4 regions of the Pseudomonas sp. TE3911 genome follow, and region 1 is predicted to be linked to each of the others. Evidence: predicted binding sites of a transcription regulator. Region 1 holds the regulator's gene; each other region holds the start of a gene.
The links. Region 1 encodes FliA, which starts transcription of late flagellar genes. Its sites were predicted from a motif close to CTAAAGTTTNNNNNNNNNNNGCCGNTAA; they were not measured.

Region 1 (7,270 bases):
TCAAGCCAAGACCCGCCGCCTGGAAGTGGCCCAGGAAGCCGAGTTCTACGGCTCCATGGACGGTGCCAGCAAATTCGTGCGCGGTGACGCCATCGCTGGCCTGTTGATTCTGTTCATCAACCTGATCGGCGGCATGGCCGTCGGTATCTTTCAGCACGGCATGACCTTCGGCGATGCGGGCAAGGTGTACGCCTTGCTGACCATCGGTGACGGTTTAGTGGCGCAATTGCCATCACTGTTGTTATCTACAGCTGCAGCCATCATGGTGACCCGTGCGTCGGGCTCCGAAGACATGGGCAAGCAGATCAGCCGGCAGATGTTTGCATCGCCCAAGGCGTTGGCCGTGGCGGCGGGCATCATGGCGATCATGGGTATCGTCCCGGGCATGCCCCATGTGTCGTTCCTGAGCATGGCGGCCATGGCGGGCGGTGGTGCCTACCTGTTCTGGAAGAAGCAAAACGCGGTCAAGGTCCAGGCCCTGCAAGAAGTTGCGCGTCAACAAGAACTGCTGCCATCGCCAGCCCGCGCCCAGGAAACCAAGGAGTTGGGCTGGGACGACGTGACCCCCATCGACATGATCGGCCTGGAAGTCGGCTATCGCCTGATCCCGCTGGTGGACCGCAACCAAGGCGGCCAATTGCTCGCGCGGATCAAGGGTGTGCGCAAGAAGCTCTCGCAGGACCTGGGCTTCCTGATGCCCACCGTGCACATCCGCGACAACCTCGATCTGGCTCCGAGCGCCTACCGCCTGACCCTGATGGGGGTGATCCTGGCCGAAGCCGAGATCTATCCGGATCGCGAGTTGGCGATCAACCCAGGCCAGGTGTTCGGCAGCCTCAACGGCATTACCGCCAAAGATCCGGCTTTCGGCCTGGAGGCGGTGTGGATCGAAATCAGCCAGCGCAGCCAGGCGCAGTCACTGGGCTATACCGTGGTGGACGCCAGCACGGTCGTCGCGACCCACCTCAACCAGATTCTGTACAAGCACTCTCACGAGCTCATCGGCCACGAAGAAGTCCAGCAATTGATGGGCTTACTGGGCAAAGCCTCGCCAAAACTGGCGGAAGAGCTGGTGCCCGGCGTGCTGTCGCTGTCGCAATTGCTCAAGGTGTTGCAGGCGCTGCTGGCCGAACAGGTGCCGGTACGCGACATTCGCAGCATTGCCGAGGCCATCGCCAACAACGCCGCCAAGAGTCAAGATACCGCCGCGCTGGTGGCTGCGGTGCGTGTCGGATTGTCCCGTGCAATCGTGCAAAGCATTGTAGGGCTTGACTCCGAGCTGCCTGTGATCACCTTGGAACCAAGGTTGGAACAAATATTGCTCAATAGTATTCAGAAGGCAGGACAAGGCCAGGAAGAGGGCGTTCTGCTGGAGCCAAGCATGGCTGAAAAGCTGCAGCGTTCGTTGATCGACGCTGCACAGCGTCAGGAAATGCAGGGCCAACCGGTGATTCTGCTGGTGGCAGGTCCGGTCCGCGCGATGTTGTCGCGGTTTGGACGCTTGGCAGTACCGAATTTGCACGTTTTGGCTTATCAGGAAATTCCTGACAACAAGCAAGTGACTATCGTCGCGACAGTAGGGCCCAACGGCTGAGGGTAGTGGGTTATGCAAGTTAAGCGTTTTTTCGCCGCCGATATGCGTCAGGCCATGAAACTGGTCCGTGATGAGCTGGGCGCCGACGCCGCGATTATCGGTAACCGTCGTATTGCCGGCGGTGTCGAGCTGACGGCTGCCCTGGATTACACCCCCTCGGCGCTGGCGCCGCGTGTACCGAACATGGAGCTCGAAGACGAGCTGCGCAAGACCGCTTCGCGCATCGTCTCGGCCCAGGCTGAGCTGAGCATGCGTGGCGACAGCGATACCACCACCAATCGCCAGTTGTTCGCCGGGCTGCCGCTGACCGCTGCCGAACCATTGGTTGAGCCGACTTTCGTCGAGCCGCCGCGTCCTGCCGCGCCAGCCCCGGCCGCCGCAGTTGACCAGCGTGTGTTCGACTCGATGCGCTTTGAGCTCAACGGCCTGCGCGAACTGCTGGAAGTGCAGCTCGGCTCGCTGGCCTGGACGCAGCTGCAAGGCAGCAAACCGCAACAGGCCAACCTGTGGCGTCGCCTGCAACGCATTGGCTTGTCCGGCCCGTTGTCCCGCGACCTGCTGGCCCTGACCACCGAAATCGAAGAACCACGCCAGGCCTGGCGCATGTTGCTGGCCCACCTGGCGCGGATGATCGCTACCCCGGAAATCGAACCCCTGGAAGAGGGCGGTGTGATCGCCATGGTCGGCCCCGCCGGCATGGGCAAGACCACCACCCTCGCCAAGCTGGCAGCGCGTTATGTGCTCAAGTACGGCGCGAATAATATCGCGCTGGTGAGCATGGACAGCTACCGGATCGGCGCCCAGGAGCAGCTCAAGACGTTGGGCCGCATCCTCAATGTACCGGTGACCCACGTCGACCCGGGCCAGTCCCTGGCCAACGCCCTCGATCCGCTGCTGCGCAAGCGCGTGGTGCTGATCGACACCGCCGGCTTGCAAGCCAGCGACCCGGCGTTGCGCATGCAACTGGAAACCCTGGCCGGGCGTGGCATCAAGTCGAAAAATTACCTGGTGCTTGCAACCACCAGCCAAAAACAGGTTCTTACCGCTGCGTACCATAGCTACAAACGCTGTGGCCTGGCCGGTTGCATCCTCACGAAACTGGATGAAACCGCCAGCCTGGGTGAAGTGTTGAGCCTGGCTATCAGTCATGAATTACCGGTTGCCTACCTGACCGACGGGCCGCGGATCCCGGATGATCTTCATCTGCCGCGCCGTCATCAGTTGGTCAGCCGTGCCGTCAGCGTGCAAATGCAAGAAGAGCCTAGCGAGGAAGCGATGGCCGATATGTTCGCCGACCTCTACCACAACCCGGCAAAACGGGTCGGTTGAAGTCAGGATGAACACCGTGAAATGTACCTACATTGATGGTCTGCAAGCGATTCACGCGGCCAAGCCATGTAGCCTGCGTCTAAGCAAGACAAGGTAAAGAAATAAAATGGGCAGCATGCATCCCGTACAGGTGATCGCGGTGACCGGCGGCAAAGGTGGCGTCGGAAAGACTAACGTGTCAGTGAATTTGTCCCTGGCCCTGGCAGAGCTTGGCCGTCGCGTCATGCTGCTGGATGCTGACCTGGGGCTGGCGAACGTCGACGTTCTGCTGGGACTGACGCCCAAACACACCCTTGCCGATGTGATCGAGGGGCGCTGTGAGCTGCGCGACGTGCTGCTCCAGGGCCCTGGCGGGATCCGCATCGTGCCGGCTGCCTCCGGTACCCAGAGCATGGTGCACCTGAGCCCGGCGCAGCATGCCGGCCTGATCCAGGCATTCAGTGATATCGGCGACAACCTCGACGTGCTGGTGATCGACACCGCCGCCGGGATCGGCGAGTCCGTGGTCAGCTTCGTGCGCGCCGCGCAGGAAGTCCTGCTGGTGGTCTGCGATGAACCCACCTCGATCACCGACGCCTACGCCCTGATCAAACTGCTTAACCGTGACTACGGCATGAACCGCTTCCGCGTCCTGGCCAACATGGCCCAGAGTCCGCAGGAAGGGCGCAATCTGTTCGCCAAGTTGACCAAGGTCACGGATCGCTTCCTCGATGTCGCCTTACAATACGTCGGCGCAGTTCCCTACGACGAGTGCGTGCGCAAGGCTGTGCAAAAGCAGCGTGCAGTCTACGAAGCGTTCCCTCGTTCCAAATGCGCATTGGCGTTCAAGGCTATTGCCCAGAAGGTCGATACCTGGCCGTTGCCCGCCAACCCTCGTGGGCATCTGGAGTTTTTCGTCGAGCGATTGGTACATCAGACGAGCGCAGGACCGGTGCTATGACAGCGAATGGCTACAACGCCTACAAGAAATCTGCCCGTGACAGTCAGGGTGAGTTGATTGAGCGCTATGCGCCGCTGGTCAAGCGTATCGCCTATCACTTGCTGGCTCGCCTGCCCGCCAGCGTGCAGGTCGAGGACCTGATCCAGGCCGGCATGATCGGCTTGCTCGAAGTGTCGACCAAATACGACGCCAGCAAAGGCGCGAGTTTCGAGACGTATGCGGGTATCCGTATCCGTGGCGCGATGCTTGATGAGGTGCGTAAAGGTGATTGGGCGCCGCGTTCGGTGCACCGAAATACGCGCATGGTCAGCGACGCAATTCGTGCAATTGAAGCAAAAACCGGTCGCGACGCTAAAGATCATGAAGTTGCGGCCGAACTCCAATTGAGTCTCGACGATTATTACGGGATTTTGAACGATACCTTGGGCAGCCGCCTGTTCAGTTTCGACGACCTGTTGCAGGACGGCGAACACGAAGGGCTGCACGAGGACGGCGCGAGCGCGCATATGGAACCGTCACGCGACCTGGAAGATGAACGCTTCCAGGGTGCATTGGCGGACGCCATTGCCAACTTGCCCGAGCGCGAGCGGTTAGTGTTGGCGCTGTATTACGACGAAGAGCTGAACCTCAAGGAAATCGGTGAGGTCCTGGGGGTCAGCGAATCGCGTGTCAGCCAGTTGCACAGCCAATGCGCAGCCCGCTTGCGGGGGCGTTTGGGAGAGTGGCGAGCGCGCTGACAGGCAGTGTGGGGAGCATTGCAAAGCGATACCGCGAAGGTGATAGGCCTTCGTGGGTTCGATCCGTGGTGCCCCCGGCAGTCCTTTTTGTGTAATGCCTGTTGATTGAAATGGCGCGTCCAGGTGCTGGGCGCGTTTAAGACTGCTTGGAGGTCGAATTGGACAAGAACATGAAAATCCTCATCGTTGATGACTTCTCAACGATGCGGCGGATCATAAAAAACCTGTTGCGTGACCTTGGGTTCACAAACACGGTCGAGGCGGATGACGGCCTTACGGCGATTCCGATCCTCAACAGCGGGAGCATCGACTTTCTGGTAACAGACTGGAACATGCCGGGCATGACCGGTATCGACTTGTTGCGCCACGTGCGTGCCGACGAAAAACTGCGCAGCCTTCCCGTGTTGATGGTGACCGCCGAAGCCAAGCGTGAACAGATCATCGAAGCCGCCCAGGCCGGGGTCAACGGTTACGTAGTCAAGCCATTCACTGCACAGGCCTTGAAAGAGAAGATCGAAAAGATCTTTGAACGCATCCACGGCTAATGCCATCGCGGGGGAGCTATGGAGCATAAAGAAACGTCACAGGGAGACTTTGAGTCGACCCTGAAAAAGCATGCTCACCAGTTGGTCGACAGCCTTGAAAAAGGCCACTTCGGCGACGCGGTGCAGTTGATCCATGAGCTCAACCAGACCCGTGACCGCGGCCTGTACCAGGAAGTGGGCAAGCTCACACGCGAGCTGCACAGTGCGATCGTCAATTTTCAGATTGACCCGCACATGCCCCAGGCCGAAGAAATCTCGCAGATCACTGATGCCACCGAACGCCTGTCCTATGTGGTCAGGCTGACCGAAGCCGCGGCCAACCGCACCATGGACCTGGTGGAAAATGCCACGCCTCTGGTCAACGGCATGGCCAATGAAGCCCAGGCCCTCAGCGTTGACTGGGGCCGCTTCATGCGTCGCGAAGTCGGGGCTGAAGAGTTTCGTGAATTGGCCCGTCGGGTCGACGGTTTCCTGTCGCGCAGCGAACAGGAAAACCGCACTGTTTCTAGCAACCTCAATGACATTCTGCTGGCCCAGGATTACCAAGACCTCACCGGTCAGGTGATCAAACGTGTAACCCAGTTGGTTACCGAAGTGGAAAGCAATTTGCTCAAATTGGTGCTCATGGCTGGCCAGGTAGACCGTTTTGCCGGCATCGAACATGACCGCGAAGCGATCCTCTCTGAAAAAGATCCACAAAAACATCTCGCCAAGGGTGAAGGTCCGCAGATTCATGCCGATAAACGTGAAGACGTTGTGTCAGGTCAGGATGACGTAGATGACCTGTTATCCAGTTTAGGCTTCTAAGGAGCACCCACATGAGCTTCGGCGCCGATGAAGAGATCCTTCAGGATTTCCTTGTAGAGGCCGGCGAAATTTTAGAGCAACTGTCCGAACAACTGGTCGAGCTGGAAAGCCGACCGGATGATGCGAACCTGCTCAATGCAATTTTTCGCGGTTTTCATACTGTAAAAGGGGGCGCCGGCTTCCTCCAGCTCCATGAGCTGGTGGAGTGCTGCCACATCGCCGAGAACGTGTTCGACATCCTGCGCAAGGGTGAGCGTCACGTTGATTCGGAATTGATGGACGTGATTCTCGAAGCACTGGATGCGGTCAACGGCATGTTCAGCGAAGTTCGCGAACGCGCCCCGATCACGGCTGCCACCCCGGAACTGCTGGCCGCCCTGGCGCGCTATGCAGAGCCAGCCGACACCACGGCAGCGCCGGTGGTTGAGGCCGCGCCTGAGCCGGTGGCGGAGCCTGAAGCGGATGTGACGGACAATGAGTTCGAACAACTGCTCAACTCCCTCAGTGCCGTCAAGGCCGAAGCTGAAGCACCGGCCGCCGTTGCCCCGGCAGCGGCACCGACCAGTGAAGACATCACCGACGCCGAGTTCGAATCCCTGCTCGACCAGTTGCACGGTAAAGGCCAGTTCGCCGCCGATGCGGTGGCGCCTGTCGCGGCTGCCGAAGCGCCTGCGGCCCCGGCCAGCACCGACATCACCGATGACGAATTCGAAGCCTTGCTTGACCTGTTGCACGGCAAAGGCACGTTTGCGGTCGACGCCCTGCCGGAAGTGGCGGCAGCGCCTGCTGCTGCTGCGGCGGCTGCCAGTGCCAAGCCTGCGGACGATGGGTTGATCTCTGATCACGAATTCGAAGCGCTGCTGGATGATTTGCACGGCAAGGGCAAGTTCAGCGAAGTCGCCCCAGCGGCTGCAGTCGCCACGGCAGCACCGGCTGCTGCTAAAGCGGCTGCGCCTGTGGCAGCGGCCAAGCCCGCAGCCCCGGCTCCAGCTCCTGCGCGTGCGGCTGCGCCACCACCGGCGGAAAAACCCGCCAGTGAAGCCGAAACCACCGTGCGGGTTGATACCGCGCGTCTGGACGACATCATGAACATGGTCGGCGAGCTGGTACTGGTGCGTAACCGCCTGGTGCGCCTGGGCTTGAGCAGTGGCGATGAAGCCATGCAGAAGGCCGTATCGAACCTCGACGTGGTGACGGCTGACCTGCAAACCGCGGTGATGAAAACCCGGATGCAGCCGATCAAGAAAGTCTTCGGCCGCTTCCCGCGCCTGGTTCGTGACCTGGCGCGCCAGCTGAAGAAAGAGATCAACCTGGAACT
Region 2 (7,270 bases), 360 kb from region 1:
AAAGCGCATGCCAGTTTCTGAAAAGCCCATGAATCAAGGGTTTACGGGGATATTGCCGGCGGCAATGCCAGAAAAGCGGCAACGGGTCTCCGCGTAGCGCCAGTAAAGCGGCAATCCGGCTTGCCGCTATCCTGAGGATTGCCGCACAAAAAAAATGTGGGAGGGGGCTTGCCCCCGATAGCGGTGTATCAGTGATAGATGCATCAACTGAACCACCGTTATCGGGGGCAAGCCCCCTCCCACATTCTTGACCGCGTACGCTTTATTACTTGGCCTGGTAGATGATCCCAGGGCTGCACTGCACCATCTGGAAATGATCCGGCAGGCCATTGAGCGCCTCGGAAGCACCGAGGAACAAGTAACCACCACGCTTGAGGGTGCCGTGGATGCGCAACAGGATGTCTTTCTTCACTTCGGCCGAAAAGTAGATCAGCACGTTGCGGCAAAACACCATGTCGAACTTGCCAAGGCTGGCGTAGCTATCAAGCAGGTTGAACGAGCGGAACTCAACGCGGCTCTTGATTGGCGCCTTGATCGCCCAACGCCCCGCCCCTTTCGGGTCGAAGTAACGTTGCAGTCGTTCCTGGGACAAACCACGCCCCAGAGCCAGGCTGTCGTACTCGCCGGTCTTGCAATTAGTGAGCATGGTGCCGGACAGGTCAGTGGCAACAATTTGTGCCCCGGCCTTCAACTGACCCATGTTTGTCCGCTCGAACTCATCAATGGACATCGAGATAGAGTACGGTTCCTGCCCCGAGGAGCAGGCTGCCGACCAGATGCGCAGACGCTGGCCCGGGCTGGCCTTGATAGCCTCCGGCAGCACTTTGCTCTTGAGCACTTCAAAGGGGTACGTATCACGAAACCAAAGGGTTTCGTTGGTGGTCATGGCATCGACCACCATTTCTTTGAGACCACTGCGCGGCTGCCCCTGGATCCGTTGAACCAACTCGCCCAGGGACTTGATGCCCTGCTGCTCCATCAGTTTGTTAAGACGGCTGGATACCAGGTATTGCTTGTTTTCACCGAGCAATATGCCACAGGCTTTTTCCAGGAAGACCCGGAACTGTTCAAAATCCAAATTACCCGTAGACACTGATACCGCCTCTAAAATCGTAAGACCGCCAGGGCAACAAGCCCTTAGCTGTGATCTGCTGCCTTGATCCGGTCGACTACCCGGGATGCCAGGTCATCAGGACGGAATTTGGCCAGGAAGTCATCGGCACCGACCTTCTTGACCATCGCCTGATTGAATACGCCCGACAACGAAGTATGCAGGATGATATGCAATTTTTGCATGCGTGGATCGCTGCGTATCTCAGCCGTGAGGGTGTAGCCGTCCATTTCCGGCATCTCGATGTCGGAGATCATCATCAAGAATTCTTCTTCCGGTTTCTTGCCTTCATCCACCAGCTTGCGCAGGTAATCCAGCGCCTGGCGACCATCATTAAGCGCCACCACTTCCACGCCGACGGTTTGCAGGCAACGGGTCACCTGCTTGCGTGCCACCGAGGAGTCATCCACCGTGAGCACACGCAGCGAGACCGCCTTATGCGCCGTTTCGGCATCCACCACGCCCACGGAAATCGATTCCGAGGTCGGCGCAACTTCGGCGAGGATCTTCTCCACGTCGATGATTTCCACCAACTGGTTATCGACCCGCGTCACCGCCGTGAGGTAGTGGTCGCGGCCAGTGCCCTTGGGCGGCGGATGAATCTCTTCCCAGTTCATGTTGACGATGCGCTCCACCGAGCGCACCAGGAAGCCCTGGGTCTTGGTGTTGTACTCGGTGATGATTACGAACGGGCTCTCGCGGTCCTGCAGGCCAGCCGAACCGGTGGCCAGGGCCAGGTCAAGAATCGGGATGGTCGCGCCACGGATGTTGGCTACGCCACACACCACAGGGCTGGACTTGGGCATGATCGTCAGCTTGGGACATTGCAGCACTTCCCGCACCTTGAACACATTGATGCCGTACAGCTGTTTGCCATCCAGGCGAAAAAGCAACAACTCCAGGCGATTCTGCCCTACCAGCTGTGTGCGCTGGTTTACTGAATCCATTACTCCTGCCATGCCCAGACTCCTACGCTAAAACCTTGAAGGTGCGACGCGCACCCAACACTAAACGGCACGAGCTTTGCTATTTATTGGCCATGGATATTAAAACGACAGTTTCCCGACGCCTTCGATTCCCACAGTACCGCAGATTGCTCTGCGCCTCGGTGGCATTGCTTGCTTTCTGCCTCGGCGCCACGGCCCGCGCAGATAACGTCACCTTGCCTGATCTACTTATCGGCGTCACTCAGGGCTTTCTTGAGTTCACTGTAGAAGATTATCTGGCGACCACCCAGACACCGGGGCGTTATGAAATCCAGGTCAACCAGTTGGACCCGCGCCTGCGCATGCCTATGTGCGACAAGGAATTGACAGCGACCCTGGAAAGCCCTGCTCAGCCTATCGGCCGCGTGACGGTGCGGGTGCGCTGCGATGGCGCCTCGCCCTGGACGGTGTTTGTGCCGGCACAGGTCAAGCTATTCCGCGATGTAGTGGTGGTGGCCCGACCGCTGAAACGCACCGGCATCATTGGTTTTGAAGACGTTGTGCTGCGTGAACGCGACATCAGCCTGATCAACCAGGGCTATCTCACATCAGTGGACCAAGCCATCGGGCAGAAATTGACCCGACCAGTGGTCACCGATCAGGTGATTACGCTGGTGCATCTGGAACAGGCCGAGGTCATTCGCAAGGGCGATCAGGTGGTGATTTCCGCGAGCAGCGGGGGATTGAATGTGAAAATGCCTGGTGAAGCACTGTCCAACGGCGGCATGAGCGAACAGATTCGAGTCAAGAACCTCAACTCCAACCGCGTGATCAAGGCGCGGGTGACAGCCCCAGGGCAAGTCGAGGTCGCTTTATAGATTACTGGTACAGGACGCTGGGTTTTCCTACACTGTGCACGAGAAGTCCCGTGCGGAGATTTATTGTCATTCGCGCCTAAAGTTTGTCCGGGTATGGCCGAAAACATGGCAAGCGTCCAAATACCCAGAGGTTTTTTTATCATGGTCATCGATTTCAGCCGTTTGAATAACGCCCCGACGACGTCAGGCACTACGCGCACCACCAGCACCAAGGACAGCGTAGAAGCCAAGGCCCCGGCGCTGCCCGTCAAGGCAGAACAGGCCAGCCAGAGCGGGGAATCCGTACACCTGAGCAATGAGGCTCAACAGTTGCAGAAGGTCACTGACTCGCTGCGCGATCAACCCGTGGTCAATAAAGCCCGTGTGGCCGAATTGAAACAGGCAATCGCCGATGGCAGCTATAAAGTCGACAGCAACCGTGTAGCCAGCAAGCTGCTTAATTTCGAAGCCGAGCGCTAGGCAAAGGCCTGCGCAGGGCTTTTGGACGCTTAAAACCCAAGGCCAGCCATGCATCACGACGAACATTTGCTGCAACTGATCATTGATGATCTAGCGCCGACGCAACAATTGCTGGAGCTGCTAAGAGAGGAATCACTGGCCCTTTACGGCCGGGATATGCCGTTGCTGGAAGAAATTCTGGCGCGCAAACAGTCGCTGATTGTCCTCTTGGAACAGCACGGCAAAAAACGCAGCCAGATCCTGATCAGCCTTGGCCTGCCGGCAGACCACGACGGCTTGGCGCAACTGGCCAGCCACTCCTCGGTCGGCGATCAGCTCCTGAGCCAGAGCAAAGAACTCAACCAATTGCTCGCCCAGTGCCAGGAAGCCAACCTGCTTAACGGTCAGTCGATCCAGCTTCAGCAAGCCACGACTGCCAACCAGTTGCGCATACTCCACGGCGGAGAGCCGCCGGCACTGTATAACGCCCAGGGATCAACCTCGCGCCTGGTCAAGCCAAGCACCCGCAGCCAAGCCTGACGCCAGTTTACTGTGCGCCCTATCCAAGGCGCGCCACATGCTGGCAAAATGCCGGTTCTTGCGTGTAGTCGTATTTTGTCTGGAGATGGAAGAACCGTGTTCAACGCCCTTAATGCGGAAGATGCGCCGCAGCCACCCAAGGTGCTCACCACGCCTCTGGAAATCGCAGGCACCTTGCGGATGCTGCAAGACAGCCATGACCCGCTGATCATCACCTTCCATGAGCGCAGCCAGCGCTTCCAGAGCTATCTGGTGGACGTTAACCGTGACAGCAGCACGCTGGCGCTGGACGAAATGATCCCCCGTGATGGCGAACGCCACCTCGAAAACGGCGAACCCTTCCGTATCGAAGGCTTCCACGACGGCGTGCGCGTCGCCTGGGAAAGCACCGGCAACCTCAAAATCAGCGAAAAAGATGGCCACCGTATCTACACCGGCAGCCTGCCGGACGAGGTGGTCTACCATCAGCGCCGCAATGCATTTCGCGCCGCGCTGAAGCTGGCACAACTGGTGAACATCGAGCTCGGCGGCGAAAAACTCAAGGCGCCGGTCAACGGCAAATTGCTCGATATCTCCGCCACCGGCTGCAAACTGCGCTTTGAAGGCGACATCTCCGAACGCTTGCAACTGGGCCAGGTCTACGACCGCTTTATCGCCGCCCTGCCGTTTGGCAGCATGACCACTTCGGTCGAGCTGCGTTACCTGCACTTCGAAGAGAAGATAAACACCACCTTTGCCGGCGTGCGCTTCCACAACATGAGTGGCCTGGTGCAGCGCCAAGTCGAACGTTTTGTGTATCAACTGCAGCGAGAAGCGCGGCGCTTCGACAAGGACGACGATTTTTAATCATTAAAGATCGCGGTAAAAAAACGGGCAGATCCTTTGGGGATCTGCCCGTTTTTACTTTCAGGGGCGCGCCCTGCTCAAGTCATGCGGATGCTCTTCCGGCCCCAGAGGTTCCGGCGGCCCGACAAAGGCTGGCTCATCTACTGGCGGCTGGGGATCAGTTTCCGGCTCAGGCTCAGGATCAGGGACATTCTGCATCTGCTCCTGCACCACTTGCTCATCGACCCGTGGATCAAGCGCGGCCACCAGCGGCGAACTCGACATGCTGTCGGGCATCGCCACGTGATGCAGGGGGGCATCCTCCACCTGATGCAAATTGGTCACCGCCTTCGGCCGGATGCGCCATACCAGGATCAACGCACACAGGCTGAAGAAGGCATACAGCATTTGGCTGCCGAACATCTTCATGATCACGCCTGCCAGCAACGGCCCGATACTCGCACCAACGCCATAAGTCACCAGCAGCATGGCAGTCAGCGATACTCGACGGTCGCCTTCCACATGGTCATTGGAAAACGCCACCGCCAGCGGGTACAGACAGAACTGCACCAGCGAACACAGGAAGCCCGCGACAAACAGCACTTCCAGCGGCACCTGAGTCATGATCGCCAGCGGCAAGGCCGCTACCGCCAGGCACAAGGCAAAACAACGAATCAACAGCGCCCTATCATAACGATCCGACAACCAGCCCAGAGGCCACTGCACCAGCAGCCCGGCAAAAATACAGCTACCCATGAACAGACCGACTTGCTCCGTCGTGAGCCCCTGCTGGGACGCATAAAGCGGCGCCAAACCGTAAAACGAACCGACAATCAGCCCCGCACCCAACACTGTACTCAGCGACTGGGGCACGCGCTTGATAAAGAAACGCGGCTCCATCGGCGCGGGGTGTAAGGCCGCCGGGTGAATACGTCGAGTCATGGCCACCGGCACCAGGCACAGGGCAAAGCACAGCGCCACCAGCATCAGCAACTCAAGGCCAAGCTGGGGATGCATGACCAGGATCAATTGACCCAGCACCAGCCCCAGGTAGGACGCGATCATATAGCCGCTGAATACCACGCCCCTCTGCTTGGCATCCGCCTGCTCATTGAGCCAGCTCTCGATGACCATGTACTGGCACATCATTCCGAGGCCGACAATCATCCGCAGCACGATCCAGGCCGGCAACCAGTCGATCAGGCCATGGCCCAGCACCGCCGCGCCGACGATACCGGCGCAGGTGGCATAGGCACGGATGTGCCCGACTCTCGCAATTAAGCGGTGCCCGATCTTGCCGCCCAAAACCAGGCCAAAGTAGTTGGCCGCCATCAGCGCACCCACCCATAGGCTGTCGACATGGTCGGCCGCCAGACGCAAGGCCAGGTAGGTACTGAGCAGGCCAGAGCCGATCAGCATCATCAAGGACGCGAAATAAAGGGCTCGAAAAGATTTCCAGATCTGACGCATCGGCGTTCCGAGCGGCTCCTTGCAGTGAGAGACAGGGCTATCGGCATGATAGTCCTGGGTGGCCGGTTCCGGACAGGCGGTATGAGCTGTTTCCGGGGATTAATTTGCTTGAACAGCTCAGACGACACGGGGCGTCGTAAGAGGTACACCATCGCGAAAAATACCCGACAGCACCTGCTGTGAACATTGATCGGCGGCAAGGTTCGATTGTTGTTTGAAAAGACCGAGCACGCACAAAAAAGCCCCGCCCAGAATAGTCTGTGCGGGGCTTTGGAACTGGTGTCCCAGGGCCGGTTCGAACGGCCAACCTTCCCCTTAGGAGGGGGATGCTCTATCCAATTGAGCTACTGGGACAAATGACAGCCGTCGGGCCAAGGGCATTGCGACGGACGGCGTGCATGTTAACGGCCGAGTTAGGTTTTGTCATGTCGTCCGTGGGCTTTTTGAGTGTAGGAGGATCCGCGCCCCGGAGGTCGCGGTTTCGACCCGCAAATACGGGCACTCAGGCTAATCGTGCAAAATGCACTCCCCCAAAATGCCAGCATTGCAAATTGCAAGCCTTTGACATCTTTATCAAGACCTAAACCATTGATTTTATTGAATTAATAGATTGGCACGACACCTGCAATACTTCTCCCATACCACCCCTTCAGCCACGGCGTTAAGCGGAGAACATGATCATGAACAGTGCCCTTTTGTTAACCCTTAACGCCATCGCTCTGGCTACGCTGGTCACATTCCATTTTCAGTCGGCGGGCGATAATGACCCAGCACAGATCAGCCAGGCTGTTCCGCACCACTTGCAACAACGCCCGCAGCTGGCAGTCATGACGCCGAACGCGCAATCCCCGGTACGCTTGACTCAAGGCACTCAGGCCGCCCCGGCCTCCGAACACTGGGTTTTTTAAGGTAACCGCTCATGACCAAAACTGCCTGGCTTTTTCTGTGCCTGACCACTGTCACTGGCATCTACGGCTTGGGTGCCGAGTCCCAGGACACTCAACTCAACGCACTGATTGCGAGCGGTGTCTGCGCCTGCATTCTACTGCTGACCCTTGTTATGGGTCGCCGCATCAAATTCG
Region 3 (7,270 bases), 720 kb from region 1:
CGCCCACCGCTGAAGGCGTCCTGCGCCATAAATTGCGCGAAGCCGGGCTGGCCGGGCAGGTCGAGGTTGCTTCTGCTGGCACCGGCGACTGGCATGTCGGTAACCCGCCGGACCAGCGCAGCCAGCGTGCAGCGTTGGTCCGCGGTTACGATTTGTCGGGCCAGCGTGCCCAGCAGGTCTCCCGTGCTGACTTTGCGCGTTATGACCTGATCCTGGCGATGGATAGCAGCAACCTGCGCAACCTCAAGGCGCTACAGTCAGGGCAGGGTAAGGCCGAACTGGATTTGTTTCTGCGCCGCTACCACTCGGAAGTGGACGACGTGCCAGACCCGTATTACGAGGGCGAGCAAGGCTTCGAGCGAGTGCTGGACCTGATCGAGCGGGCCTGTGATTTATTGGTGATCGAATTGAAGGGGCGATTATGACCTTGCAAGTGCATGCGCAGGTTTCGCTCAAGCCATTCAACAGTTTTGGCATCGACGTTCGCGCCCGGCTTTATGCCGAGGCCCGCAGCGACGCCGATGTGCGAGAGGCATTGGCTTACGCTTCGGCGCAAGCGTTGCCCTTATTGGTGATCGGCGGTGGCAGCAATCTGCTGCTGACCCAGGACATACCTGCGTTGGTGCTACGTATGGCCACCCAGGGCATTCGCGTGCTGCACGATGACGGCGTGCATGTGGTGGTTGAAGCCGAGGCGGGCGAGGCGTGGCACCCATTTGTACTTTGGACATTGGCGGAGGGCTTTTGCGGTCTGGAGAATCTCAGTCTTATCCCTGGGACCGTTGGGGCTGCCCCCATGCAGAACATTGGCGCCTACGGTGTGGAGATCAAGGATGTATTTGCCGGCCTGACCGCACTGGATCGTCATACCGGTGAGCTACGGGACTTCAGCCTGCAAGAATGCAACTTTGCCTACCGTGACAGCCTGTTCAAGCACGAAACCGGACGCTGGTTGATCCTGCGGGTACGCTTTGCCCTGAGCCGCGTCAGCCACCTCAAACTCGACTATGGTCCGGTACAACAGCGCCTGGCAGGGCAGGGCATCACTGACGCGACGCCAAGCGATGTCAGTCGCGCGATTTGCAGCATTCGCAGCGAAAAATTGCCAGATCCGGCAGTACTGGGCAATGCCGGCAGCTTCTTCAAGAATCCGCTGGTGACCAGGGCATTGGCTGAAGAACTTCGAGCGCAGTATCCGGACCTGGTGGCCTACCCCCAGGGGGATAGGCACATGAAGCTTGCCGCCGGTTGGCTGATCGACAAGGCCGGCTGGAAGGGCTTTCGTGAGGGTGACGCGGGCGTGCACAAGCTGCAGGCGCTGGTGCTTGTCAACTATGGCAACGCCACAGGGCATGATATTGCGCACCTGGCCCAGCGTATCCAAAAGGATATCGTTGAGCGTTTCAAGGTCGAACTGGAAATGGAACCCAACCAGTACTGATGCCTTGCTCCTGGTAAGTAAAAAATAAAAATGCCCCGTATCTTTCGATGCGGGGCATTTTTTATTCGGCTAACAATTAGTCATCGCGGCTCATGATGCCGAAGATCTGCAACAGGCTGATAAACAGGTTGTAGATCGACACATACAGGCTAACAGTGGCCATGATGTAGTTGCGCTCACCGCCGTGGATGATGGCGCTGGTCTGGAACAGGATGCACACCGAGGAGAACAGCACAAACCCCGCGCTGATCGCCAGTTGCAGGCCACTGATCTGGAAGAACATGCCTGCAACCACCGCCGCCAGCAATACGAAGAAGCCTGCGGTGATAAAGCCGCCCAGGAAGCTCATGTCCTTGCGGGTGATCAGCACGTAGGCCGACAGACCGCCAAATACCAGGGCCGTCATAGCAAACGCCGAGCTGACCACTTCCGCTCCGCCAGCCATGCCGAGGTAACGGTTGAGGATCGGGCCGAGGATGAAGCCCATGAAACCGGTCAAGGCAAACGCCGACACCAAGCCCCAGGCCGAGTCACGCAGCTTGTTGGTCAGGAAAAACAGACCATAGAAGCCAATCAGCACGACAAAGATATTCGGATAGCCGACGCGCATCTGCTGCGCTACGAACGCCATCACGCCGCTGAATGCGAGGGTAAGGGCGAGCAGGCCATAGGTGTTGCGCAACACGCGGCTGACTTCAAGCTGCTCAGCCTGCGCGTTACCATTCACTGCGTAATTCTGTTCGCGCATGGCGACACTCCTTCGGTTTTGAAACGTTCAGTCGCAAAGATCATAACAGACGCTCTGTAACAAGCGATGGCGAGAGTTTGACAGTGTGTTTCATTCGGGTATTATGGCGCCCGCTGAGACAGGATGACCTACTATAATCCTGTGACGCAAAAGGGAAATTGGCAGAGTGGTTGAATGCACCGGTCTTGAAAACCGGCGGACGTTAATAGCGTCTCCAGGGTTCGAATCCCTGGTTTCCCGCCAAGATTCAAACGAAAGCCCCGCAAATGCGGGGCTTTCGTGTTTCTGGAGTTCTGGTTGCGGAAGACGGTTCGTCATAGGCATGCCTAAATTTGCCTATTCGAAGGATTTGACGGTTGTATATCTCCTTCTGTAACCCGTTTGGTAACCGCCTGCTCACCGTGCACCAGTGGCTGACTCGGGCCGCGAATGTCGATAACTTTCGGTGCTGTCTTGGGCCTTCTATCACGAAGTTGAAACCACCACAGTGGCTTAGTAGCCGCGTTGTACCTCCTTTGCCTTCCTGATGCGTCGGTCCGGATTCTCCCGCTCAGCATCCCCAATCAGGGGGCATGCTTAGTTTGGTTCCATAAATTGTCCCAATAATTTTGTGGCTTTTCTGAAGAGCTTTTACTCGTCATCTTTTTGTTTTTTTACTATTATCGCTCATCTGTGCACTCAAGGAAGAGAGGCTGAGCGCCTTGAGTCTGGTAGAAAATTTACACTCGATCACTGAATGAGTTATGACTTTTACCCAGAACCTAACGACTCAGCCAACCGTAATTACTTCTTGGTGAAACCGATGGATAAAATGTGTGGCATCGTTGTAGTGGTAGGACTTGCCCTCTCGGGATGCGCTACGAAAACTCCAGAAAAACCTAACGTGACTCCACCCCCTGCCGTGGTCCATGAAGCACCACCTGAAGTCGCCCATTCGACACCAGAAAATTGGACTGTGCGTTATGAAGCTGCACCTGCTGCGAACGCCAGTGCTGAATCCCCAGACCATGCCTCTGCTGAAGCCGCTCAGTCAGAATCAGAAACAGACCTAAATCAAAATCGCGCTGAGCAATGCCGTAAAGAGCTGGATGTTTTAAAGGTTTACAACAAAGCGTCTTACGCCAAATATGAAGCGGAATACCAAGCCATTGCTGCCAAAACTGCTAAATACATGGAAATTAAAGACTCGTTAGGTCCCGATTTAAACTACATGGTTATGCCCGCTTATCAATTTCAAATTCGCGAGTTCTGCTTCCGAGTTAAAACCCGTCTGTCGGAGCTTGTGCTTCGCCAAGCCAAATAATGACTCCACGTTAGGGGCGGTCTTTTGCCAGTAGAGGGAGCGCTGAAAAAGACTTCCGTCTCTGTTGAAGTACGTGCCTCACGGGACTCGAATGGTTGAGCGCCGATGAAGTATATTTTCTTCGCGGTTGCCGAATGCGCTGGCAAGCATAAGTAGATCCAGCATGGGCACTTCTTAGCCTAGAGAGGCTATGGGGTGTCCAAGAAGCGCTCGAACCCCTGGTTTCCCACCAAGATTCATACGAAAGCCCCGCAATGCGGGGCTTTTTTGGTTTTGGGATTTTGGAGTCAGGTGGGCAATACCTCTCACTGCCACACCCGCAGCCACTGTTAAAGGCAGTTTCTCATCTCAATCAGCAGAAAAGCTGAGCCACCGAAAGCAGGCAAATCATCTGGGCAAACATCTGTGCTCGAATTGGATGCTTCATCGCCGTCACCTCGTAGGCAGTTGCTGGTGGTAGTGCCGTAGGCAATGTACATATATGCGCCAGAACGCTCGAAAATGGAAATGCAACCCTGGCTCGCCAACAACACATTCAACTGCTTCCAGAAGTATAGACCCTGTGACGAATTCGTCACGAAGCGCTCTGGCACACACTTCGAACACAATCTGCCGATATCGGTCGCACTTTTTTTGATTTCTCGGCTCTATCCTTGTCCCAGCCCCGCCGATTCCCCGCGAGGGCAGTAGAACAAGATCGGGTTTCGATGGATCGTACGTTTCCTCTTTCAATCATTCGTCGCCTACGCCGGCCACTGCTGTTGGTTGCGATGTTTGTACTCGGCGCCACCGGTTGCACCCAGCAACAGGGGCAGGACATTGCCAAGCAGTTCAGCAATGGAAAGCCCGATGAGTTCTTTCAAACCAGTGTCGATCGTATGGCGACCCTGGGCATGCGTGACAACCTGCAAAGTTTGTATTTACTGATGAGCAAGCTCTATCTGCGCAATCCCAGCCAGTGGCGACAGTCGGGTTACCCGGATGCGGTGAGTGCCGAGCGAGAGATTCGCCAGGCGATTGAGCAGCGACGACCGCTGCCCGCCCTGGGCGAGCGTCGCGATCTGGTCGCCTTGAGCTACTCCTTGAGCCCAGAGTTTCAGGGCGATCGAGTCGGTGCGTTTATCTATGCGATCGGCAGCATGCTGGTGACAGCCCATGGTGGGCGCACCGAGTTCTACATAACCGACTCGATCAATCCACAGTTTGTCAGCAATGCCGCGCGCAATATCGAGAAGGCCACATGGCTGCTCAGCAAGCGCCAGGATGCGAATGGCGTGTTGCTGTTGTTTTCCAATGAGATATCGGAGGAGGGCAGCAACCTTAGTTTTGCGGTGGAATTTGGCAAGATCGTGGCGCGCCTCGATCTGCTGACACAGATGCTTGATGAACGATACCGGCGTATAGGTCTCAACTATGCGCAAAGCTTATTGCTGATGAATTTCCTGCCAGTACAGTGAGCTGCCGGCAGGCAACGCGGTAGCGTCAGCCCGATATGCACTACCCTAATCCTCGTGCAGGTAAGGTCTTTCTCTTTTGGTTGTAGGAAACAGCCTATCTTGCACCCCCGTGCTTGAAACACCCCGACGTCGGCAATAGCCTCGGACTTTTCCGAAAAAGTGAGGCCCTACCTTGGGGAAGCGAAAAACGGTGTGGCCGACGGACCGCGAGATACGCCTGCGCTTTATCCTCTTTGCGGTGATCAACGCCGCGAGTATCGAGGGAGTTCCCGCCGAGTTGTTATTGCCTGCGCACAAACTGCTGCGTGACTCACCCACCGAAGCGCAGTTGATCGAGGCCCTTCGGGAAATACTGGCGGCTGATGAGATGTACGGGTTCAGGTTTGCGGTGGGATCCGAGGCAGACGATCTGATGCAGGCACTGGATAAGCCCGGCGATTAATCCATCTTCGTTGAGCGGAACAACTGAGGGGCAAGTGACTATTCGTCGGCCTATGCTTAAGCCGTAGGCCGCATGGCCGATGCAGTGATGACTACCCCAGGGACGCCGCCATGTTTAATCGCCGTTTGAAGAAGGATCTGCAGGACCGGGACGACGAGCTTTTCCAGTTACGACAGCTTGTTGCGCAGTATGACCGTGGCATGCTCTCCATATGCCTGGATGCTGACTTGCGGCTTACGGCCGTCAACGAGGATTTTGCCCGGGCTTTGGGCTACTCCCGCGAACAGTTGCAGGGTCGACTCCTGAGTGAAATTGTTCCGCCTTACGTCATGGATTTACCCTGTTTTCGTGACTTCAACGCAGCAATCGCCCGTTCAGAGCCGGTGAGTGACGATTACCGCTTCCTGCGCAGTGACGCCAGCCTGGCGTGGATCAACCTGACATGGTGCCCGATCAGAGGGCGTGACGGCCGGCTGTCGCAGATCCAGGGCTACGGCACCGAAGTCAGTCGCGCCATTGAGCAAGCCAAAGAAAACGAAGCGTTTATCAACGCGTTGATACGTTCGACGGCCGTCATCCAGTTCCGACTGGACGGAACGGTGGTCACCGCCAATACCCAGTTCCTCGACGCCATGGGCTACACGCTCGATCAGATCGTCGGCAAAAAACACAGTATGTTCTGCACCACGCAGGAGGCCGCTTCGAGCGGTTACGCCGCGTTCTGGCAAACCCTCAATCGCGGCGAATTTGTCGCCAGCCGCTTCAAACGCGTGGACAGCCGTGGCAACGAGGTGTGGCTCGAAGCTACCTACAACCCGGTGCACGATGCGGAAGGCAAGCTGTGCAAAGTGGTCAAGTTTGCCAGCGTGGTCACCGACCAGGTCTTGCGCGAGTCCGAGGTCAAGGCCGCCGCCGGCGTGGCCTACGAGGTGTCGCTGCAAACCGATGTCACGGCCGAACGTGGCGCCGCGGTTGTGCAGAACACTGTACAGACCATGCAAAACATTGCTCTGCAAATGCAATCCGCCACCGGGAGCATTGAGGCGTTGGGCAAACAATCGTTGCTGATCAGCGCCATTGTGCAGACCATCGGGGGCATCGCCGCGCAAACCAATCTGCTCGCGCTCAATGCCGCAATTGAGGCCGCCCGAGCGGGTGAACAGGGCCGTGGATTTGCGGTCGTAGCTGATGAGGTAAGGCAATTGGCCAGCCGTACCAGCACTGCAACCGAAGAGATCGTCAGCGTGGTCCAGCAGAACCAGCGCCTCGCCGACGAAGCCATCACAGAAATGTTCAGCAGTCGCGAGCAAGCTGAGCAAGGCCTGACACTGGCCAACCAGGCCGGCGCCGTCATCACCGAGATCCAGGGTGGCGCCAAGCAGGTGGTGAATGCGGTGGGGCGTTTTGCGAATGAGCTGCAATAGCCCAGGTATAGGGCTGCTTGGTTTTATTTGAGAATCAGGAGAGCGCTATCAAACCTTTAACCTCTGAAGAACTGGCGGTCATCGCCGAGATAGAAACGGCGTCCAATATTCTGCGGCTGACTACACGCCTGACGGATATGCGCTTCTCGGCGATCTCGAAAATGACCGATACCCATTGGGTGGCATGTGCGGTGTACGACGAGCTGCATTTTGGCGTGGAGGTCGGCTATGAATTGCAGCTTGAAGCCACGCTGTGCAACGGTCTGCGTGCTAATCCCACCCCCATCATCATCGAACACGCCAGCAAGGATCCGGTTTTCTGGCAAAACCCATTGCCCAGGGAACATGGCTTCGAAAGCTATATCTCACTGCCGATTGTCTTTTCCGATGGCAGCGTCTTCGGCACCCTATGCGCCTTGGACGTACTCCCCAAAAAACTGGAAAACCCGCAAATG
Region 4 (7,270 bases), 1.1 Mb from region 1:
CTTAAAAGTGCATTTGAATCACTGCTGCCAGAGGATTAGTGGTTTTATGGTGAAATCTGGCTCCAAGGCTATAACCGTCCGGGCAACACACCTTCCTAACAACGTCACTTGATCCTCAATTGGGTTTCATTACGTCGCCTTAGTCCTAGCTGAAAGCGGTTGAAACTCAATCAAGCGAATGGCCGCTACTGGCCGAAAGCAGTCTTTCATGGACCACTGCAAGCCCCCAGGCGTGCTCCTCTATTCGCAAGCACAAGCTATGGCCAACGTTAAGCATTGCCACTGTCTGCGAAAGGGTGCGGTATTTCGACCGATTGGTGCGACCGTAAATCTGACGCGCATTTCGAACAGTTAGGAGGCCGAGACCTTGGTTTTCAGCAGACGCTAAAAAGCCCGCCAGGGCAGCCTTCGGCTCATTATGGAGCTCGATAAAATGTAATTCAGTTAAATATAAAGCGGTTCCTGTTTTAACTATAGAGTTTGAAGTAAATATCCACCCTAGAATAGAAATCCATTCATATAGGTGCGTTTAGATGGTGCGGGTAGTTCGATTGGATTGTTTGAGGTTCAATTTAGTTCTTTAGTACCGTAACCCTATTTAATTCTTGAATTACTGCCGTCCGGCGCCGCATAGTGTCAATGCGCCATATCCCTGGCTGCGCCGTGAGAATACTAAAAAATCGGAGAGTCAGCATGTTAAATTCCTTGTCGGTGCGGAAGAGGTTGTTGTTAAGTTTTGGCTTGATGGTAGTGATTATTTTTATGATCTCTGCATTTTCTGTCACTAGCTTAAATGGATCAAATCTACGCTTCTCAAGTTATGTTGATGGTTTGAATAAGCGCATGGGCCTGATGAATGATCTATTGCTCGCTGCGCAGCAACGTGCGATCTCAGCACGAAACCTCGTGCTGGTTACCTCGGCAGCTGACAGACAGGCCGAGGCCGATACCGTAAATATCGAACATCAGAAGGTTAAAAGTATTTTGTCAGCGTTAGTGGCTGGAGTCGCTGCCTTGCCTCCATCCGTTGATGGTAATAACGCTCGGAGCTTAGTTGCTAACATTGAGGAGATTGAGAAAGCGTATGGTCCGATTGCTTTGGAAATCACGCGGTTAGCCGTTGCTGGCGATGAAAAAGCGGCTATTGATATGATGAACAACCAATGCTTGCCACTCCTAAAGAAACTGGTGGCTAGCGTTACAACTTACAAGAGTTTTAACTCAGGTCTAGCGCTGGCTAGCATTAGTGAAGCGCAGAACGATTATAAAGACACCCGTAATCTTCTGATGTTTTTCTGCGCAGTAGCAATTGTCATCGGGGTAGTACTGACTACTCTAATAGTTCGTGGCTTATCACGTGCTCTTGGTGCAGAGCCTACTGTCTTGTCCACCATCGCTCAGCGCGTTGCCAGTGGTGACTTGCGCCCGATTCTTGAAGCGAAAATGTCAGCGGCCGGCAGTGTGCTGTCCTCCTTGGGTGAAATGCAGTCACGCCTGAGCCTGCTTATTAGTCAGGTTAATACGTCATCGGGCGTAATTTCTGATGCAGCCGTTGACCTTTCCGCAGCGACAGAGCAGACCCGCATCGGGGTTGGTAATCAGAGAACTGAAATCGACCAAGTCGCCACTGCGATTCACGAAATGGTAGCAACCACTCTCGAAGTTGCACGCAACTCTGAGGAAGCAGCCCATGCGGCGCTCACCGCTAACCTCCAAGCGCAGACCGGCGGAACCATGGCAAAAGAAGCAATAACCCAAATAAAACGTCTCGCATCTGAAGTATCAAAATCTGCCGCAGCCATGGCACAACTCAGGATAGAGAGCCTGAATATAGGCGGGGTATTGCAGGTCATAACGTCTGTCGCCGATCAAACCAACTTGTTGGCGTTAAATGCCGCTATCGAAGCTGCTAGGGCGGGCGATGCTGGTCGAGGATTTGCGGTGGTGGCTGATGAGGTGAGAACGCTCGCCAAACGAACTCAGGGCGCAACCCTGGAAATTGGAGCGCTGACTGCCAATCTGCAAAAAATAGCCGAAGAAGCTGCTGGGATGATGGAAGTGTGCCGCGGTTTGACGGATGAAACGGTAATACAGGTTTCAAACACTGGGGGCTCGGTTGAAACCATCGTGGAGATGATTGACAACATTCAGCAGATGGTAAGACAAATCGCTACTGCAGGTGAGGAACAAAGTTGCGTCGCGGAAGAAATTAACCGGAGTGTTACGTCGGTTCGCAATATTGCGGATGATTCAGCTTTATCGTGCGAACGAACTGCCCGTTCAAGTACTAACTTGGCCGAGCTCGGAGCCGTGCTACAGCAGCAAATAGGTAACTTTAAGGTTTGACGAGTTTATTAAGATTGCGTCTATGAATTGAGGGGCACTTGAGTTGAGCCACACTCAGCATTACGGTCAATAATCAGCGCAAGCACCTACATCAGAACGACCTGTATAGCTTCTCGACCTCGTATTCTCTCTTTAGAACTGGGTACGCAAGCGGCGGAACTCGAACCGCTGCTATTGGCCTGAAGTTATCTCTCACGACGTATTTCAAATAGGCCCAAGCGCGCGATCAACACAACGCCGAGGCCTTTCGAAGATCACCACCTCACGGATGAAACCGGCGCCCCAACGCGTCCAACCGCACCGCAATCGGCGGCAGTTGTTCGCTGCTCCTGGCCAGCATCTCTACATCCTGTGCCGTGCTCTGCGCGATGCCCTGCACCGACTGCAAGCGCCCGACGATCTCCAGGTTTGCTGAGGTCTGTTCCCGCGTAGTGCTGACGATCCGCCCGTTCAGCGCATCGATTTGGGTGATGTCATTGCCTACTGCCTTTAGCATTTGCACCGCGACCTGGCTGTCTTCCACGCAACGTTCTACGCCTTGGCGGCTGTCCTGCATGGCTTCGACGGCTTCGCGGCTGCCTTGCTGCAAGCCTTCGATGATGGTTTTGATTTCCTGGGTGGAAACCGCTGTGCGTTGCGCCAGGTTGCGCACTTCGTCGGCGACGACGGCGAAGCCGCGGCCTTGCTCACCGGCGCGGGCGGCTTCGATGGCGGCGTTGAGGGCGAGGAGGTTGGTTTGGTTGGCGATGCTGCTGATGACGTCGAGCACCGAGCCGATCTGTTCGGCTTGCACGGCCAAGCCTTGAACGGTCTGGTGGGTGTCGGTGAGGCGTGTGGCCAGTTGGGTGATTTCGTGTTGGGCGCGGCCGACGCTTTCCTGGCCGCGCAGGATTTGTTGGCTGGCGACGTCGGCGTGCGCGACCGCTTCCTCGACGTGCACCGTAATGTTGCCCATGGCGTGTTCCATGCGCTGCATGGAGTCAGTCATTTGTGCGATTTCGGCCAGTTGGTGGCGTGCGCCTTTTTCCAGGGTGCCGCTGGCGTGGGCCAGTTCTTGTCCGAGTTGGCCGAGGCCGTGGGAGTCGCGGGAGACGCCATCAATGAGCCCGGTGATCTGTTGCAGGAAGTGGTCGAAGCGCTTGGCCAGGGACATATGCGCCTTGCCTTCACCTTGTGCGGTTTCCACGGTGAGCTGGGTGGTGACAGCGAGCATTTTTTCGAGCATTTCCTGGCTCTCGACGGCTTCGGCCTGGCTGTGCACGGCGAGGTAGAGCAGGGCGACGGTTTCCATCACCACGTAGAAAGCATGCACAAACACCATGGTCCAGCCGCCGTGGTGTTCCATCACGAAGACCGGGAAGCCTTGATGCTGTAAGGCATGGAAGACCACGTGGTGCACGGCGATGGTGAGTGCGGCCACGAGGATCGGCAGCCAGTCGCGGTAAAACGTCAGCACCGCCAGCAGGGCGAAAATTCCGAAGTGGGCTTCGATCACGCCTTGTGCCTGGTTGATATGCAGCGCGGCCATGACCATCAGACCAGCGCCCAGTGCGCAGCGCATCACGCGCGTGCCGCCGATGGCGCGGTAGAGCGCGGTGAGCAGCAGGCTTGTGCCGCCACCGACTACGATTGCTTGGATCAAGGTGTCGTGCCAGAACGCCAGGCCTACGGAGAACAGCGTCATCAGCCAGATCAACGCCAGCATGATGCGGTCGGCTTTGCGGTAGTGCTCTAGAAAACGCGTGCGGACGGGCATTCACTCTTACTCCCTGTGGTGTGGCCAGGAACAAAGCATGCGGCGTGCCACGATGGCGCGCTGCTACAGAGCAAAGCAGGTATCAGGATTTTTGCAGGTACGGGGGAAGCAAAAGCTTATCGGCAGTTGGGGAGAGAGCTTTAAGCGCCACTGCCAGGAGGAAAGGCTGCCCGAGCGGGCAGCCTTGATGACGATCAGAAGGTGTATTTGGCCGTCAGCATCATGTTGCGTGGGGTGCCGTAGCTGTCGCCGCCGTAGTCCACGGATTTGGCGATGGTTGAGTAGTAGCTGCGGTCGAAGATGTTGTTGGCGTTGAGCTGCAGGTCCAGGTTGTCGTTGACCCTGTAGCCGGCCATCAAGTCGGTGACGGCGTAGGCGCCTTGTTGCAGGCGGTAGGTACTGCCGTCAGCCAGCTTGACGTCGTTGTACATGCGGCTCTGCCAGGAGATGTTGCCGCCCACCCGGAATTTCTCCAGCGCGCCCTGGAGGTTGTAGCGGGTGGTCAGTTTGAACAAGTGCTCCGGGGTGTCGGTGTCGTACTGCTTGTTGACAAGCTGCGGGTTGGCTTCGTCCTTGATGGTGTGGGTGCGGGCGTAGGTGTAGCCACCGCCGACCTGCCAGTTCTCGGTGAGGGCGCCTTGCAGTTCGAAGTCGATACCCTGGCTGCGAATCTCGCCGGAGGCTTCATAGCACTCGGTCTGCGGGCAGTTTTGCACGGTCACTTTGGTGGCACGATTTTCCTGATCGACGCGGAACAGTGCGACGCTGGCATTCAGCGCGCCGCCCAGGTATTCGCCTTTAACGCCGACCTCGTAGTTTTTGCCGACAATCGGCTTGACCGGGGTCGCCGAACTATCTTTGGCGGTTTGCGGCGTGAAAATGTCGCTGTAGCTGACGTAGACCGAGTGATGGTCATCCAACTCGTAGATCAAACCCGCGTAGCGCGTCAGGTTGCGGGTGACTTTGTAGTCGCCGCTGTTGCTGCCATGGGCATCGTAGTCATACCAGTCCAGGCGCCCGCCGAGGATCAGCTTGAGCGGGTCGGCCAGGCTCAGGCGCGTGGTCAGGTAGAAGCCGTCCTGGGTGGTGATTTCACGGGTGTCGGTGGTGTGGACGAAGTCCGGTTTGCCTGCGGTAATCGGCCAATTGGTGTCGTACGGGCTGTAGTCGTGGCTGGTCATGTCGTAAATGCGGCGGCTGGCACCGACCACCAGCTCATGGGTGCGCCCGAACGCCTGGAACGGGCCGCTGACGAAGGCGTCGACGCCAGCCTGATTTTCGTCATAGGCGGCCTGGTAGACGGTTCGCGCCAGTGATTTGTCAGCAGCCCAGCGCGATTGATACGAGCCCGAGAACAAGGCTTTCTGCTCGGCGTAGTTGGCGTTGACCTGCAGCTTCCAGTCGTTGGCCAGTTGCTGGCGCAGTTCGGCGAAGACCGTGTTGATCTCCTGGTCCTTGTTCTCCCAGTCGGTGCCGGGGTTGTAGGAGCGGGGCAGGTCGAGGTGATGGCCATCCTGACCGATCATTGCGGAACCCCAGAAGTAATTGGTCTTGTCCTTCTGGTTTGAGTAGCCGAGGGTCAGAGTGGTGTCTTCACCCAAGTCAGCTTCGGTGACGGCATAGAACAGGCCGTGATACTCCTCGGCGTTGTCGATGAAGCTGTTGGCGTCGCGGTAGGAGGTGACCACCCGGCCGCGCCAGGTGCCGCTGTCATTGAGCGGGCTGGAGGCGTCGAGTTCGCCACGGTAGTTGTCCCAGCTGCCAGCGGCGCCGGTCAGGGTGACTTTCTGCTCGTCCAGGGGCCGCTTGCGGATCAGGTTGATGGCGGCCGACGGGTTGCCCGCGCCGGTCACCAGGCCGGTCGCGCCGCGCACCACTTCAACGCGGTCGAACATCGCCAGGTTGGGCTGCGCGCCGACTGAAGCGCCGTTATAGCCGCTCGGAATACCGTCATACATCAGGTTGTCGATGTCGAAACCGCGCGAGGTATAGGACTGCCGGCCCGGTCCGTTGGAGTAATTCAGGAACAACCCGGGCGTTGCGTTGACCACGTCGTTGATGCTGGTCATTGCCTGGTCATCCATGCGCTGGCGCGTAATCACGGTGACGGCTTGTGGCGTTTCACGCAGGGTGAGTGGCAACTTGGTCGCGGTCTTCATCGCGCCGGTGGTGTAGGACTGCGTGCCCTCAGTGGTTTCGCCCAACTGCTGCTCGCCGGAGATTTGGGTGGCGCCCAGTTCCAGGGTGGTGACCGGTGCTTCGGCGTCGGCGGCGAAGGCCGCGTGCGAGGTGGCGAGACAGACCGCCAACGCGATCAAACTGGGTGTAAAACCTTTACCGCCGGGCTGGTGCACAGGCATCGAACGAGCTCTCCCCTAAGTGCCTTTCCCTGGCGAATAATAAAAGTGTTGATAATTATTCGCATCAGTGTGACAGATTGATTCTGTAGGAAAAAGCCATAGGGATGAATTAGTTAACGAATTTTTCACATCTGCATGGCAGGCCTTTCGCCAGCACCTGCCGTTATCGAGCGTTTATGGACGGTGTTCAATCGCGCTTCGGAATCGCCACCCGGCTTGTCGCTTTCACTTCGCGCAGCGCCAGGCTCGACTGGATCGACGCGATCCCCAATTGTCGCCTCAGGACGCTCTCTACAAAGTCGCTGTAGCTGTCGAGATCTTCCGCCAGCACCTGCAACAGGTAATCCGCATCCCCGGTGATCTTGTGGCACGACAGCACCTGAGGCAGTTCCTTGACCACCGCTTCGAAGGCGTCCGGCGCGTGGTCGGTGTGGATGGCAAAGCGCACATGCACAAACGCCATGATGTCCAGGCCGAGCAGCTTGCGATCCAGGTTGGCCTGGTAGTCCTTGATCACGCCTTCTTCTTCCAGGCGCTTGCGGCGGCGCCAGCACGGCGTGAGGCTCAGGGCCAGACGCTCGCTGAGTTGGGCGTTGGAAATACTCGCGTCTTCCTGCAGCAAGGCGAGGATGGCGAGATCGGTGTCGTCAAGAACGACCTGCTTGGTTTTATTTTTCATATTCGCCTGTAATAGGGGTAAAAAATCCCGATAAAACTAACAGCGCAAGAACTAAAAGCAAAGAAAGCCCCGCACCGCCAGAACAAAATAGACCCTGTCTTTTACTGGCGGATGTATACACATGCTGAC

Region 2: the regulator FliA is predicted to act here: its motif matches at 2,992-3,019, upstream of flgM (flagellar biosynthesis anti-sigma factor FlgM).
Region 3: the regulator FliA is predicted to act here: its motif matches at 5,447-5,474, upstream of ACVWXD_RS07330 (methyl-accepting chemotaxis protein).
Region 4: the regulator FliA is predicted to act here: its motif matches at 4,219-4,246, upstream of ACVWXD_RS08760 (methyl-accepting chemotaxis protein).

Annotation. Positions count from the first base shown of each region.
Region 1 is NZ_JBSSFP010000001.1:860,653-867,922, forward strand. Features, by position in the region: gene flhA (flagellar biosynthesis protein FlhA) at 1-1,594, shown strand, start outside; gene flhF (flagellar biosynthesis protein FlhF) at 1,607-2,923, shown strand; gene fleN (flagellar synthesis regulator FleN) at 3,030-3,863, shown strand; gene fliA (RNA polymerase sigma factor FliA) at 3,860-4,600, shown strand; gene ACVWXD_RS04045 (chemotaxis response regulator CheY) at 4,771-5,145, shown strand; gene ACVWXD_RS04050 (protein phosphatase CheZ) at 5,164-5,952, shown strand; gene ACVWXD_RS04055 (chemotaxis protein CheA) at 5,964-7,270, shown strand, end outside.
Region 2 is NZ_JBSSFP010000001.1:500,995-508,264, reverse strand. Features, by position in the region: gene cheR (protein-glutamate O-methyltransferase CheR) at 266-1,093, opposite strand; gene ACVWXD_RS02395 (chemotaxis protein CheV) at 1,138-2,070, opposite strand; gene flgA (flagellar basal body P-ring formation chaperone FlgA) at 2,151-2,915, shown strand; gene flgM (flagellar biosynthesis anti-sigma factor FlgM) at 3,057-3,374, shown strand; gene ACVWXD_RS02380 (flagella synthesis protein FlgN) at 3,423-3,893, shown strand; gene ACVWXD_RS02375 (flagellar brake protein) at 3,990-4,739, shown strand; gene ACVWXD_RS02370 (MFS transporter) at 4,800-6,188, opposite strand; tRNA gene ACVWXD_RS02365 (tRNA-Arg) at 6,466-6,542, opposite strand; gene ACVWXD_RS02360 (hypothetical protein) at 6,869-7,096, shown strand; gene ACVWXD_RS02355 (PA3371 family protein) at 7,108-7,270, shown strand, end outside.
Region 3 is NZ_JBSSFP010000001.1:1,578,706-1,585,975, forward strand. Features, by position in the region: gene ACVWXD_RS07295 (low molecular weight protein-tyrosine-phosphatase) at 1-425, shown strand, start outside; gene murB (UDP-N-acetylmuramate dehydrogenase) at 422-1,441, shown strand; gene ACVWXD_RS07305 (Bax inhibitor-1/YccA family protein) at 1,518-2,189, opposite strand; tRNA gene ACVWXD_RS07310 (tRNA-Ser) at 2,342-2,432, shown strand; gene ACVWXD_RS07315 (hypothetical protein) at 2,926-3,492, shown strand; gene ACVWXD_RS07320 (hypothetical protein) at 4,200-4,949, shown strand; gene ACVWXD_RS07325 (hypothetical protein) at 5,122-5,391, shown strand; gene ACVWXD_RS07330 (methyl-accepting chemotaxis protein) at 5,502-6,815, shown strand; gene ACVWXD_RS07335 (GAF domain-containing protein) at 6,833-7,270, shown strand, end outside.
Region 4 is NZ_JBSSFP010000001.1:1,915,344-1,922,613, forward strand. Features, by position in the region: gene ACVWXD_RS08755 (methyl-accepting chemotaxis protein) at 694-2,346, shown strand; gene ACVWXD_RS08760 (methyl-accepting chemotaxis protein) at 2,609-4,102, opposite strand; gene ACVWXD_RS08765 (TonB-dependent siderophore receptor) at 4,297-6,462, opposite strand; gene ACVWXD_RS08770 (Lrp/AsnC family transcriptional regulator) at 6,650-7,141, opposite strand; gene ACVWXD_RS08775 (histone deacetylase family protein) at 7,263-7,270, shown strand, end outside.